Regions from separate parts of the Rhodoferax sp. AJA081-3 genome, predicted to be linked through region 2. Evidence: riboswitches for the same ligand, from Rfam matches in the RefSeq annotation. Region 2 holds a riboswitch; the other holds the start of a gene.
What was found. Region 2 has a riboswitch for S-adenosylhomocysteine ahead of ahcY (adenosylhomocysteinase). Riboswitches for the same ligand answer to the same signal wherever they lie in the genome.

Region 1: it holds a riboswitch for S-adenosylhomocysteine, as region 2 does, so the genes downstream of both, HZ993_RS14225 (homocysteine S-methyltransferase family protein) here and ahcY (adenosylhomocysteinase) in region 2, are expected to answer to the same signal.

The regions. Positions count from the first base shown of each region.
Region 1 covers NZ_CP059068.1:3,018,324-3,025,844, reverse strand. Annotated here, with positions in the region: gene HZ993_RS14245 (prepilin-type N-terminal cleavage/methylation domain-containing protein) at 1-232, shown strand, start outside; gene HZ993_RS14240 (DUF4124 domain-containing protein) at 296-898, opposite strand; gene metH (methionine synthase) at 933-3,758, opposite strand; S-adenosyl-L-homocysteine riboswitch at 3,781-3,855, opposite strand; gene HZ993_RS14230 (cyclic nucleotide-binding domain-containing protein) at 3,967-4,536, shown strand; gene HZ993_RS14225 (homocysteine S-methyltransferase family protein) at 4,729-5,811, opposite strand; S-adenosyl-L-homocysteine riboswitch at 5,839-5,929, opposite strand; gene recQ (DNA helicase RecQ) at 6,188-7,521, shown strand, end outside.
Region 2 covers NZ_CP059068.1:2,194,374-2,201,894, reverse strand. Annotated here, with positions in the region: gene HZ993_RS10265 (sensor histidine kinase) at 1-276, shown strand, start outside; gene HZ993_RS10260 (HAD-IIB family hydrolase) at 335-1,174, opposite strand; gene HZ993_RS10255 (hypothetical protein) at 1,232-1,609, shown strand; gene HZ993_RS10250 (peptide chain release factor 3) at 1,617-3,248, opposite strand; S-adenosyl-L-homocysteine riboswitch at 3,354-3,483, shown strand; gene ahcY (adenosylhomocysteinase) at 3,554-5,014, shown strand; gene HZ993_RS10240 (TlyA family RNA methyltransferase) at 5,146-5,952, shown strand; gene metF (methylenetetrahydrofolate reductase [NAD(P)H]) at 6,015-6,860, shown strand; gene HZ993_RS10230 (YhgE/Pip domain-containing protein) at 6,996-7,521, opposite strand, start outside.

The DNA of each region.
Region 1 (7,521 bases), 820 kb from region 2:
AAATGTGTTGACCGGGTTTTCCTACCCGACAGCGGCGGCTCTAGGTATTCAGGTTGCAGCGCAACTCCTGGCAACTGACTACACCTTGACGTTTGCGGGTAACGTGATGACCGTTTCGCCCCTGGGAGCGTCTGCGCCCGCCTCATGCAATTTCACCTATACATGGGCACCCGTTGCCAACGGGGCTCCCGCTATCATATTAAATGCTGCGGCGACGACAGCCAATTGCTAGAGTAATCTCGGGCCATCAAAACCACCCTCCAAGGGTGGTTCTTTTTTCCTCCTGTTGAGAGGCTTAGAACTTGTACTTCGCCCCGCACCCACTCACATGGTTGCGGCTGCTCGACATACATTGGTAAAACGCCCGCTTGTTACCCGTGGCGCCGTCACAATCGGTCAGTGAAATCTCCGACTTGGCCTGGCGCAGCTTGGCGGCCGTGGCATCGTATTCTGCCTGGGTGATGTAGCCGTCCTTGGTGTTGCGCTGGCCCACTTCCAGCATCAGGTCCAGTTGGTAACGCACGTTGTCCACGGCCTTCACGCAGGACAAGGCCTCGGTCTTGGGGTCCACCTGCTGCAGGCCTTTGACCAGACCATCACGCATCTCTTCAACCCCCTTGGGGATCTTTTTGGTGCCGTCGGCGTTGTACTGCGTCTTGGCGCCGCTGTCGCTACTGCTGCTGGTGTTGTTATTGCCGCCAAAGCCGCTGTTGCTGTTGTGCATCTTGACCGGCTCGGGCCCCTTTTCGGTGGCCGGCGGTTGTGAGCCGTAGTGCACCTTGCCATTGGCGTCCACCCATTTGTAAACACCCTGTGCCTGCGCGGCAGATGCCAGTACCAGCAGAACGGCACCGGCCAGTGTGGCGGCCACTTTTCCCTGCGTCTTTGTCATCATCATTCTGCGACCTCGGTCCTGTTGCGAGAGTTATGGTTTACAAATTGGGTGCCAGCAGGCGCTGCAAGTCGGTCGCCTTCATCTGGCGGCGCTGGGCCAGATCCTGCAACTGGTCATCGCCAATTTTGCCGACATTGAAGTAGCTGCTATCCGGGTGGCCAATATAAAAGCCACTGACGCTGGCGGCCGGGGTCATGGCCAGGCTCTCGGTCACGCCCATACCGATTTCTTCACACTGCAGCAGTGCGAACATGTCCTGCTTGACACTGTGGTCTGGGCAGGCCGGGTAGCCGGGGGCGGGGCGAATGCCCTTGTATTTTTCGGCGATCAGGTCTTTGGCATCCAGCGACTCCTGTGCCGCATAGCCCCATAGGTCGGTGCGCACGCGCTCGTGCAGGGCCTCGGCAAAGGCCTCGGCCAACCGGTCGGCCAAGGCCTTGAGCATGATGGACGAGTAGTCGTCGTGCGCGGCCTCAAAGGCCTGGGCGCGTTTGTCAGCGCCAATACCGGCGGTGACGGCAAACAGGCCGGCGTAGTCGGAAACGGTTTGGCGATTTTGGGCACTAGCCCCCGTCGAATGGATACTATGTGCTCCTGAATTAGGAGCAAAGCGGGGGGCGACAAAATCCGCCAGGCAGCGGCTGGGCATGGTCACACCATCCACCACCGGTTTTTCGGTCTGCTGGCGCAGGCCGTACCAGGTGAGCACCCGTTCGGTCCGGGTCTCGTCCGCGTAGAAGGCGATATCGTCCTCGTCCACGCTGTTGGCCGGGTACAGCGCGACCACGGCATTGGCCGTCAGCCAGCGACCGTCCACGATCTTCTTCAGCATGGCCTGGGCATCGGCAAACACGCGCCGTGCCTCCACACCCACCACTTCGTCGTCCAGAATGGCAGGGAAGGGTCCGGCCAGATCCCAGGTCTGGAAGAAGGGGCCCCAGTCGATGTATTTGGCCAGTTCACCCAGGTCGAAATTCTTGAACACGCGCCGGCCGAAGAACTTGGGCTTCGTGGCGGTGTAGCTGCTCCAGTCGATGGTGGTCTTGTTGGCCCGCGCCTTGTCCAGCGTCCACATCGGCGTTTGTTTCTTGTTCGCGTGCTGGGTGCGCACCCGTTCGTAGTCGGCGCTTAGCTCGTCCAGGAATTGGCCGGACTGGTCACTGAGCAGGCTTTGCGCCACACCCACGCTGCGCGACGCATCGGGCACGTAGACGACTGGGCCGTCATAGTGCGGCGCAATGCGCACGGCAGTGTGCACGCGGCTGGTGGTGGCGCCACCGATCAAGAGCGGGATCTTCTTGATGCGGAAGTAGTCGTCCTTCTGCATTTCGCCGGCGACGTACTGCATTTCTTCCAGGCTGGGCGTGATCAGGCCCGACAGGCCGATGATGTCCGCACCCTCGACCTTGGCGCGCGCCAGCACCTCGTGGCAGGGCACCATGACGCCCATGTTGACCACGTCAAAGTTGTTGCACTGCAGGACCACGGTGACGATGTTCTTGCCAATGTCGTGCACGTCGCCCTTGACGGTGGCGATGATGATCTTGCCCTTGGTCTTGACATCGCGCCCCGCCGCCTCATCCAAGCGCTTTTCTTCTTCAATGTAAGGAATCAGGTGCGCCACGGCGGACTTCATGACCCGCGCACTTTTCACCACCTGAGGCAAAAACATCTTGCCCTGGCCAAACAGGTCACCGACGATGTTCATGCCGTCCATCAGCGGGCCTTCAATCACGTGCAGCGGGCGTCCGCCGGTGGCCAATATCGCGCGGTAGGCTTCCTCAGTGTCTTCGGTGATGAAGTCGGTGATGCCGTGCACCATGGCATGGCTCAGGCGCTGGCCGACGGAGACAGGCGCCTCGGGTGTGCCGCGCCATTCCAGCTTTTTGCTTTCGTCCTTGGCGCCGCTCTTGGCGGTCTCGGCGATTTCGACCAGGCGTTCACCCGCGTCCTCGCGGCGGTTCAGCACCACATCTTCGACGCGCTCGCGCAGCACCGGCTCCAGGTCGTCGTACACGCCGACCATGCCGGCGTTGACGATGCCCATGTCCATGCCGGCGGCAATCGCGTGGTACAAAAACACGGTGTGGATGGCCTCGCGCACCGGGTCGTTGCCGCGGAAGCTGAAGGACACGTTCGACACGCCGCCGGACACCTTGGCGCCCGGCAGGTTCTGCTTGATCCAGCGCGTGGCCTCAATGAAGTCGACCGCGTAGTTGTTGTGCTCCTCAATGCCGGTGGCGATGGCGAAGATGTTGGGGTCGAAGATGATGTCTTCCGCCGGGAAGCCCACTTCGTCCACCAGGATGCGGTAGGCCCGCTCACAGATTTCGATCTTGCGGGCATAGGTGTCGGCCTGACCCTTTTCGTCAAAGGCCATCACAACCGCGGCGGCGCCATAACGGCGCACCAGCTTGGCCTGCTGGCGGAAGGCTTCCTCACCCTCCTTCATGCTGATGGAGTTGACGATGCCCTTGCCCTGCACACAGCGAAGGCCGGCCTCGATGACGCTCCATTTGCTGGAGTCGATCATGACCGGAACCCGCGAAATGTCGGGCTCAGACGCTATCAAATTCAGAAAACGGACCATCGCCGCCTGGCTGTCCAGCATGGCCTCGTCCATGTTGATGTCAATCACCTGGGCGCCGTTTTCCACCTGCTGGCGCGCCACGGCCAGGGCCTGCTCGAAGTCGCCGTTCAGGATCATGCGGGCAAAGGCCTTGGAGCCCGTTACGTTGGTGCGCTCGCCGATGTTGACAAAGGTGGCGCGGGGCGCGGCGCCGTCGTCAGAAGGGGCAATACCGATGGTCACCGGCTCCAGGCCGGACAGCATCATCGGAGGGACTGTGGAAATAGAAGACATGCATCTCACCTGTAAAAAGCGAACCAGGTGAGCGTCGTTGGGAACATCCAAGCCTGACAAGACCACCGTGTGGCCTGCTGCAACGCTCCTTGGATGCTCCAATTTTAAGGGAGAACTTCCGTGCCGGGCGCCTCGCCGTGGTTTACCATAGCCCCAACCCCCCGCAAACAACGGTTGTTTGCGCGGCACAGAGGCGGGCACCACGGTCATGAACCCTGACGACACTTCCCCGGACAACCCCCCCGACACCCAGCGCATACGCGCGTTTGAAACCGCGGCCGAGCTGCTGACGGCGCCCAACGCACTGATACACCTCACGCTGGAGGAAGCCCGGGTCGTGGTCGGTTACATGACGCCACAGTTCATCCCGGCCAACACCACCTTTATCCGCGAAGGCGACGCCGCCGACGAGGGTTTTATGGCCCTGCTGCTGGAGGGCGAGGTGGTCGTGGAGAGCGTGACCGTCAGCCGCACCGAGCCGCTGACCATTCGTGTGCTGGGCGCTGGCAGCCTGGTAGGTGAGGTGGGCCTGGTGGACGAGGAGCCGCGGTCGGCCTCTTGCACCACCAGCGCCGATTCGCTGTGCGCCATCCTGACCCGCGAATCCTTCAAGGCCCTGATCAACGAGGAGCCGCGCATAGGCTCCAAACTGCTGCTGGCCATCGCCGCCCGCCTGGCCGAGCGCCTGCGTGACAACGCCCGCAAGCTGCGCCTCTACGCCAAGCTGGCCAAGGCCATGCAGCTGGAGATCGACCGGGCCTTGCTGCAGCGGCCATGAAGATTGGTAAAAAGTACCTCTAGCCCCCGAGAGTGCTTGGTGTTGTGCTACTTAAAGCATAGCGTTTATCTGTAAGTCGCCGAGAGTCTGGGCGGCAGTGTGTTCTGCGCAGGTAAAGGAGGAGGCCGCGCAGCGGACGGGGGACACGGAGCAGAACATGCTGCCGACCAGACTCCTTCCCAGGTTCAGCCTTTAAGCCGCTTCCTTGTAGAAGAAATTGCGCCGCACGCTGCGCCCCGGCAACGGCGCCACCGCATGGGCAATCGCACCAATGTGGTCTGGCGTTGTGCCGCAGCAGCCGCCAACGATGTTCACCAGGCCTTCGGCGGCGAACTCCCGCACCAGGCGGCTGGTCACGTCCGGCGTTTCGTCAAAGCCGGTGTCACTCATGGGGTTGGGTAGGCCGGCATTGGGGTAGCAGCTGATGTAGGTGTCCGGCGCCACGCGGTTCAGCTCCTGGATATAGGGGCGCATCAGTGCCGCACCCAGCGCGCAGTTCAGGCCAATTGCCAGCGGCTGGGCGTGGCGCACGCTGTGCCAGAAGGCGGTCACCGTTTGGCCGCTGAGGATGCGGCCCGACGCGTCGGTCACCGTGCCGCTGATGATGATGGGCAGGCGCTCGCCGCTGGCTTCGAAGTATTCGTCAATCGCAAACAGTGCGGCCTTGGCGTTCAGCGTGTCGAAGATGGTTTCCACCAGCAGCACGTCGCTACCGCCCTCGACTAGGGCCTTGGTCTGGTCGTAATAGGCCTGTCGCAGCTCTTCAAAGGTCACATTGCGGGCGCCGGGGTCGTTCACGTCGGGGCTGATGCTGGCGGTCTTCGGTGTTGGGCCCAGGGCGCCGGCGACAAAACGGGGCTTGTCGGGTGTGGAATATTTGTCGCAGGCGGCGCGGGCCAGTTTGGCGGATACCAGGTTCATTTCCACGGCCAGGTCGGCCATGTCGTAGTCAGCCTGGGCCACGGTGGTGGCGCCAAAGGTATTGGTTTCGATCAGGTCGGCGCCGGCGGCCAGGTAACGCTCGTGGATGTCGCTGATGACATCTGGGCGCGTCAGGCTCAGCAGCTCGTTGTTGCCTTTGACATCGCGGTGGAAGTCGGTGAAACGGGTGCCTTGCGCGCCGGGGCCGGTATAGCCCTCACCGCGGTACTGCGCCTCGCCCAGCTTGAAGCGCTGGATCATGGTGCCCATGGCGCCGTCCAGGATGGCGATGCGGCTGGCCAGAATGCCGGGCAGGGCCTGGCCACGGGTGTAGGACAAAGTTTTGGAGGTCATGGATGCGGCTCACTTTCTCTGGGTACAGACAAGTGAGCGCGGTTGGCAAACCCAAGCCTGGCAACCTGTGGCGAACTGTTGTGCACAGTGCCGGGCCGCTGCAGCGCTCCTTGGGATGGCTGCATTTTAGACCACGGCGCGGTGAGGGGCCACCGCATCCTCCAAAGCGCCTGGGTGGCTGAGCGTTCTGCTTCGCGTCCCCCGCCCTCCGGCTTGCGCCTGCGGGCTCCTCCTTTACCTGCGCAGAACGCTCAGCCACCCAGGCTCCTGGCGCGCCCATGCCCGACAATAGGGGGGGTCCGACGGTGTTTTCCCCGAATCATCCGAAGGATTTATGACCATAGCCCCCGTAAATACTGCGTAATTAGCTACTGTTTTGATAGCAATCGACCCATCCATCTCCAGCCACACCCTGCACGCCATCCTGGAAGAGGTGTTCGGCTATGCGCAGTTTCGGGGCCCGCAGCAGGCCATCGTCGAACACGTGGCCAATGGCGGCGACGCGCTGGTGCTGATGCCCACGGGGGGAGGAAAGTCCCTGTGTTACCAGATCCCGGCCATTGCCCGCCAGCGCGCGGGGCTGGGGGTGGCGCTGGTCATCTCGCCGCTGATTGCGCTGATGCACGACCAGGTGGGCGCCCTGCACGAGGCGGGTGTCAGCGCAGAGTTCCTGAACTCGACGCTGAGCGGTGAAGAGGCCTACCAAATTGAGCAGCGCCTGCTGCGCGGCGACATCACCTGCCTCTATGCCGCGCCCGAGCGGGTGACCAACCCGCGTTTTCTGGCACTGCTGGACTCGCTGTACGAGCGCAACCAGCTGAGCCTGTTCGCCATTGATGAGGCGCACTGCGTCAGCCAGTGGGGCCACGATTTCCGCCCCGAATACCGCGCGCTGACCGTGTTGCACGAGCGGTATGTCGGTGTGCCGCGCATGGCGCTGACCGCCACGGCCGACGACCTGACCCGTGCCGACATCGTGGAGCGCCTGCAGTTGCAGGACGCTGAAGCCTTTGTCAGCAGCTTTGACCGCCCGAATATTCGTTACACCATCGTCGAGAAGCGTGAGGCTGTGCAGCAATTGCTGCGCTTCATCGAGCGGGAGCATGAAGGCGACGCCGGCATCGTCTACTGCCAGTCGCGTAAAAAGGTCGAAGACGTAGCGCAGACGTTGGTGGACGCCGGCATCCGCGCCTTGCCCTACCACGCGGGGCTGGACAGCAAGGTGCGCCAGGTCCACCAGAACCGGTTTTTGCGGGAAGAGGGCATCGTTATGGTCGCCACCATCGCCTTTGGAATGGGCATCGACAAGCCCGACGTGCGTTTTGTCGCCCACCTGGACATGCCCAAGAACATTGAAGGTTATTACCAGGAGACGGGCCGCGCCGGGCGGGACGGTTTGCCAGCCTACGCCTGGATGGGTTATGGCCTGCAAGATGTCGTCAACCAGCGCCGCATGATCGACGAAAGCCCGGCCGGCGAGGAATTTAAACAGGCTCTGCGCGGCAAGCTGGATGCGCTGCTGGGCCTGGCCGAAGCGACCGATTGCCGCCGCGTGCGGCTGCTGGCCTACTTTGGCGAGCAACTGGGTGATGGCCCGGGCTACCGTTGCCAGAACTGCGACAACTGCCTGAACCCGCCCGATATCTGGGACGGTACCGACGCAGCACGCAAGTTACTCAGCACCATTTACCGCATCCAACAGTCCAGCGG
Region 2 (7,521 bases):
ACCATCACCGTGACATGTATGCGCCAGGGCGACATGGCCTGCATCACGGTCACGGACAACGGTGTGGGTATTCCGCCTGAGAACGTGGGCAAGATTTTTGACCCCTTCTTCACCACCAAGCTTGGGCAGGGCGGCACGGGCCTGGGCCTGCACATCTCGCACAACATGGTCTACGGACCGCTGGGTGGCCGCATGACGGTCATGAGCACACCCGCCGTGGGCACCGCATTCACCCTGCTGCTGCCATTCTCTGCGCCAGGGTCCGACCGGCAGTGAGCTGACTATTGGAACGGCAAGTCGCCCCGTGCGGCCCCGCGCGGGGTGCCCCCGGCGCTTACTGGCGTGCGGGTACTGCTTGCAATATCGCCGCGGTCACCTCGGCAAAGCCTGCGCCCCGCTCGTGCGTGGTGATGTAAGGCGGCAGGTGTGTCAACGCCGATTCAAAGCGGCGGATGTTCGCCACACCCACGCTGTGGGTGAAGTGTTCAAACATGGCCTGGTCGTTGCCCGAGTCGCCCACAAACACCCAGCGGTCGATCTCCTGCGCCAGGTCGCGCTGCAGCAGTTCGCGGGTTATCCAGTTGGCTCCCTGCCATTTGTTGAAGTTACCAAAACAACCGTGGATGTGGATGCTGCTCACCGTGGTGTGCATGCCATAGGACTGCAGCAGGTCCACCACGCGCTGCACCATCTCGGGGGGCAGGCGGGCGTATTCGTTGTAGTCAAAGGCCAGGTCGGTTTCGCGACCCGTGCTGTCACGCGTGGTTAACACGCCGGGCACCTGGAACATCACCCGGGTGCCAATCTGCCGCATACGCGCCTGGTTGTTGGCTCGGGTTATGGCATCCTGTTGGTATAGTTTTGATAGCGGTACCGGTAGATTCGACGGGGGCTGCAGCCCGATTTCATTTAAAGACCTGTCGCCAACCAGGGCCACGGCACCGTTTTCCGCAACGATGGCGTCGACCGGCCAGATGCCGGCAAACGCCTCGCACCAGCCCACCGGGCGGCCGGTGATGGCGATCACCTTCAGCCCCGCCGCCTGGAGCTGTGCCAGCGCCTGCAGCGCATCGGGGGTGATGGCGCCGTCAGTGGTCAGCGTGTCGTCTATGTCCGTGAACACACCCACCAGGTTTTGCCGTGCGGCCAGAGGCCATTGGTTCAATGGAATCATGTCTGGGCCTTGTATGCTGTCAGCGTGTCAGGCATCGGGATGTAGGAGAAACAAAACATGCAGCATGGGTGGTTAACAGACTGGGTCGTCGCCAGTGTATTGCTAGGCCTGGGTGCCAGCGCGCAGGCCGGTAGCGTGGGCGACAACAGCACCACCGTGTGCAAACGCGCGGCCATCAAGATCGATGGCCTGATCGTCGACTGGCATGCCTTTGTGGTCGAGTTCAAGGCCGAGGCCAAGAACCCGTCCGTACTGAAAATGGCGGCCGAGCACAAACGCGGCACGCTCAAGGCTAATTTCCGCCGCCACTGCATGGCGCACTGGGCCCGGCACGACGACATCTTCACCTGTTTTGCGGGCACCACCAGCGAGCTGGGCGCAGCGCTGTGCCACCAGACGGATACCAACCGCAACCATTGGCAATACCGTCCTTGACCTGCGCTTAGCCCGCGGTCTGCAATGCCAGGCCGGCATGTTCGCGCAGGGGGTGAAAGTGGATCTTCGGAAAACGCTCTTGCGCCAGCCGCACGTCATAGGGGCTGGTGCACAGATAGGCCAGCGTGTCGGCGGCATCACGCGCCATGCGCATGGGGTAGGCGTCGCAAAAGGCCTTCAGCTCGGCCGGTGTGTCGGCCGTGATCCAACGGGCGCCGGTGTACTGGCAGCCTTCCAGCCGGATGTCGGCGTCGTATTCGCCCTTTAGACGGTGCTGTACCACTTCAAACTGCAACTGGCCCACGGCGCCCAACAGCATATTGCCGCCGATTTCGGGTTTGAAAACCTGGATGGCACCCTCTTCACCCAACTGTGCCAAACCTTGTTGTAACTGCTTGGTGCGCAGCGGGTTGCGCAGCACCACGGTCATGAACATTTCGGGTGCGAAGAAGGGCAGGCCGGTGTACAGCAGGTTGACGCTGCCGTCGGTAATCGTATCGCCCAGTTGGACGCCGCCGTGGGTGGTAAAGCCCACGATGTCGCCCGCATATGCCTCTTCCACCGCCTCGCGGCGCTGGCTCATAAAGGTGACCACGGAGGTGGGACGCAGCTCTTTGCTGGTGCGCATGACTTTCAGCTTCATGCCCGGTGTGTATTTGCCCGATGCCATGCGCACAAAGGCGATGCGGTCGCGGTGGTTGGCGTCCATATTGGCCTGCACCTTGAAAACCACGCCACTGAAGGCTTCGTCCTCGGGCCGCACTTCTTTCACCACCGGCTGGCGATTGACCAGCGTGGAGCTGATACGCATTTGGGGGCTGGGGGCCAGGTCCACCAAAGCATCCAGCACTTCCATCACACCAAAATTGTTGACGCCGGAGCCAAAGAACACGGGGGTTTGTTTACCCGCCAGAAAGGCGGCGTGGTCCCAGGCGGGGGACGCGCCGGTGGCCAGTTCCATGCTTTCCATGGCGGTGGTCCACTCGTGGCCGAAGCGCTTTTCCAGTGCAGCGGTGTCGCTCAAGGGCATGGACTCAAACTCTTGCGGACGGCGGTCTTTTCCGCCGTCAAACACGGTCATCATCTGTGTGCGCAAATTGACGATACCGCCGAAGGATTTGCCCTGGCCCACGGGCCAGGTCATGGGAACACAGGGCATGCCCAGCTCGCGTTCGATCTCGTCCAGTATGTCCAGCGGCTCACGCACTTCGCGGTCCATCTTGTTGACGAAGGTGATGATGGGTGTGTCGCGCTGGCGGCAGACCTCGATCAGGCGGCGGGTCTGGGCTTCCACACCGTTTGCCGCGTCGATCACCATCAGGGCCGAATCCACGGCGGTCAGCACGCGGTAGGTATCTTCCGAGAAGTCTTTGTGGCCGGGCGTGTCCAGCAGGTTAACCACGTGGTCGCGGTAGGCCATTTGCATCACACTGGATGCGACGGAGATACCCCGCTGCTTTTCAATCTCCATCCAGTCGGAGGTGGCGTGTCGTGTGGCCTTGCGCGCCTTGACCGATCCGGCAATCTGGATCGCGCCCGAGAACAACAGCAGCTTTTCGGTCAGCGTGGTTTTACCGGCATCCGGGTGGGAAATGATGGCAAAGGTGCGGCGACGCTTGGTCTCGGCAAGAAAGGTCATGGAGGCGGGGGCTGCAAGCAGCGCAGAGAGGCAAAGGGCGTGATTTTAAGGGCCTTGCGCGTTGCGGGCCTTTGCCAGGGTGGCGATAGCTCCGTATAATCGGCTCCTTCCGAGGAGCGTTGCAGCTCGAAACCCTGGCCTGAATGAAACGAATTCAGGGTGCAGGATGCGAGTGAGGCTCGGAACACGTTGTCTTCCATAAAAAGTCAACGCAAGTCAACGGCGCTCACCCACTGGTCTGTGCGGTGAGCCTATACCCGGTTAATGCGCAGCCCAGTGGCCTCAAAATTTTTTTGGAGCCCACCATGAGCGCATTGAAACCCGTTTCCAAGACCGAAGACTACAAAATCGCCGACCTGAGCCTGGCCCCCTGGGGACGCAAAGAGCTCACTATTGCCGAGACCGAAATGCCGGGTCTGATGGCCATCCGCCAAGAATTCGCCAAGGCCCAGCCGCTCAAGGGCGCGCGTATCACTGGCTCCCTGCACATGACCATCCAGACCGGCGTGCTGGTCGAGACCCTGCAAGCCTTGGGCGCCGACGTGCGTTGGGCTTCGTGCAACATCTTCTCCACACAAGACCACGCCGCTGCCGCCTTGGTGGCGCAGGGCACACCGGTGTTTGCGCACAAGGGCGAAACGCTGGAAGAGTATTGGGACTTTACGCACCGCATTTTTGAATTCGGTGGCAAGAAGGGCACTGCGGCTGAAGGCCCCAACATGATCCTGGACGACGGCGGCGACGCTACGTTGCTGATGCACCTGGGCGCCCGTGCCGAGAAGGACATCAAGGTCCTGGCCAACCCTGGCAGCGAAGAAGAAATCTGCTTGTTCAAGGCCATCAAGGCCAAGCTCAAGCTGGACCCCACCTGGTACAGCCGCCGCCTGAAAAACATCATCGGCGTGACCGAAGAAACCACCACGGGCGTGATGCGTCTGGAAGAAATGTCGGCCAAGGGCTCGTTGGCGTTCCGCGCCATCAACGTCAATGACTCGGTGACCAAGAGCAAGTTTGACAACCTGTACGGTTGCCGCGAATCCCTGGTGGACGCCATCAAGCGCGCCACCGACGTGATGATCGCCGGCAAAGTAGCCTTGGTGGCTGGTTATGGCGACGTGGGCAAGGGCTCCGCCCAGGCACTGCGCGCACTGTCTGCCCAAGTGTGGGTGACCGAAGTGGACCCCATCAACGCCCTGCAAGCCGCGATGGAAGGCTACAAGGTTGTGACCATGGAATACGCCGCCGACAAGGCCGACATTTTTGTGACCGCTACCGGCAACAAGAATGTCATCACCTTCAAGCACATGCAGGCCATGAAGGACCAGGCCATCGTTTGCAACATCGGCCACTTCGACAATGAAATCGACGTAGCTTCGCTGGAAAAGCTGAAGTGGGACGAGATCAAGCCCCAGGTGGACCACGTGATCTTCCCCGCTACCAAGGGCAAGAACGCCAAGCCCGAGAAACGCATCATCCTGTTGGCCAAGGGCCGCCTGGTGAATCTGGGTTGTGGTACTGGCCACCCCAGCTTTGTGATGTCGTCCAGCTTTGCCAACCAGACCATCGCCCAGATCGAACTGTTCACCAAGCCCAAGGAATACAAGTCGGGCAAGGTCTATGTGTTGCCCAAGCACCTGGACGAAAAGGTGGCACGCCTGCACCTGATGAAGGTCGGCGCGCAATTGAGCGAATTGACCGATGAGCAAGCCGCCTACATCGGCGTCAGCAAGTCCGGCCCATACAAAAAAGACACGTATCGCTACTAAGCGAGCGCCGAAAGGCGAATTGGGGGTCGGATTAGGGAATTGGGGGGCGGATCACCATTCGCACAGCGAATGTGTGCTCTGACCCCTAATTCACCCGACCCCCAATTCACCGCTGTTACTTTGAGGAACACATGCGCATTGACCAACTACTCGTTTTACGTGGCCTGGCCACTACCCGGTCGCAGGCCCAGCGCCTGATTGCCGATGGTGTGGAATGGCTGCAGGGCGAGGCGTGGAAGCGCGTAGCCAAAAACGGTGACGAAGTGCCCGAGAACGCCGACGTTCGCCTGCTCGACGACTCCGAGGCCCGCTACGTATCCCGTGGCGGTCTGAAGCTGGAAGCCGCGCTCAAGCAAGTGGGCCTGTCGGTCGACGGCCTGGCCTGTCTGGATGTGGGGCAAAGCACCGGCGGTTTTACCGACTGCCTGCTGCAGCATGGCGCGCGTCTGGTGGTGGGTGTGGATGTGGGCAGCGCCCAGCTGCACCCGCAACTGCGCGAAGACGGCCGTGTGCTGTGTGTCGAGAAGGTGAATGCCCGTTCCCTGACTGCTATGGATTTTGAAGCAGCATGTGTAAATTACACGGGGGCTGGCGGCCAGTTTGATCCAGAGGCTGAGGGCGCAGAGCCGTTTGTGCCAGAGTTTGATGTGGTGGTGGGCGACCTGTCCTTCATCTCGCAGACCTTGGTGCTGCCGGCGGTTATTCCCTTTTTGAAACCCGGCGGCACGTTGCTCACCTTGGTCAAGCCGCAATTCGAATTGCAGCCGGGCCAAGTAGGCAAGGGCGGCATCGTCAAGGACGACGCCATGTACCCCATCGTGGAGCAGCGGTTGCGCGAAACCTGTGCCGATCTGGGCCTGACCGTGACGGCGTGGTTCGACTCCCCCATCGAAGGTGGAGACGGCAACCGCGAGTTTTTTATTTGCGCAACGAAATAACTTTTGCGGGACAGACCGCCGCAACGTAGTTGCAAGCTCTGTCCCCAACTGATTGGAAAGCCATGTCCGATACATCCCGCATTCCCCTGAGCGTGGAATTCTTTCCGCCCAAGACCCCCGAAGGTGTGGCCAAGCTGCGCGCCGTGCGCCAGCAGCTGTATGCGCTCAAGCCCGAGTTCTGTTCGGTGACCTTTGGGGCCGGTGGCTCCACACAAGAAGGCACCTTCAATGCGGTCTCCGAAATCCTGGCCGAAGGTGTCAGTGCCGCGTCCCATTTCTCGTGCATTGGTGCCACGCGCGACACGGTGCGCGCCCAACTGGCCACACTCAAGGCCATGGGCGTCAAACGCCTGGTGGCGCTGCGCGGCGATTTGCCCAGCGGCTACGGTGCCGGTGGTGAATTCCACTACGCCAGCGAGTTGGTGGCCTTTATCCGTGCCGAAACCGGTGACGACTTCTTCATCGAAGTGGCGGCTTACCCCGAGATCCATCCCCAGGCCCGATCGCCCGAGGCCGACTTGCAGGCTTTTGCCGCCAAGGTCAAGGCTGGTGCCAATTCGTCCATCACCCAGTATTTCTACAACCCGGACGCTTATTTCCGTTTTGTGGACGACGTGGCGGCCATGGGCCTCAACGTGCCTGTGGTGCCCGGCATCATGCCCATTACCAGCTCCACGCAGCTGATGCGTTTTTCGGACGCCAGCGGTGCCGAGATTCCACGCTGGATCCGCCTGCGCCTGCAAAGTTTTGGCGACGATACGGCGTCCATCAAGGCCTTTGGCCTGGACGTGGTGACCAGTTTGTGTGAGCAGTTGCGCGCCGGTGGTGCTCCTTCGCTGCACTTCTACACCATGAACCAGAGTGTGGCGACGATTGCGCTCTGCGAGCGCCTGGGCTTGGTGGCGTAAGGCTACGCTCAGTCTGGAGCCGCAGTAGAGCTGGGGTAAGCGTCGCCGTTCGTGTCCTCCGCACTTCGTGCTCCCCCTTTACCTCACTTTGACGCTCACCCCAACTCTACTGCTCATAGCGTTGGTGGGGCGAAGTTAAACCCCTTCAAACTCCATCGCCGGGCGGTGCTCCTCGGTGCTGACAAATTGCCAGCGACCGACAAAACACGCAGCCAGCCATGCGATGGTGCCGATCAGGCCGATGACCAGCCAGGCGCTGAGCGAGTCGCCGTCAAACGCGCCGAACATGGTGACACGCAGGGCCTTGATGACCCAGGTGAAGGGCAACCAGGGGCTAACCGTCTGGTAAATACCTCCCGACAGTTCGACCGGCAACACGCCCCCCGCGGACGACAGTTGCAGCACCATCAACAGCAGCACCGCAGCCTTGCCCGCGTCCCCAAAGGCGCGGGTCAGTGCAACGATGATGGTCAGGAAGGTCAGCGAACTGATGACCAAGGTCAGTGCATAGGGGCCCAAATGGGCCACTGAAATCTCCAGCAGAAACAGTGACATCAGCATGATGACCATGGCCTGTGCAACCACCACCGCGCCCAGAATGCCCAGTTTGCCCAACAACCGGGCCGGGCGCGAGGCCGTGGACGCGGCCAGTGGCAGGCGG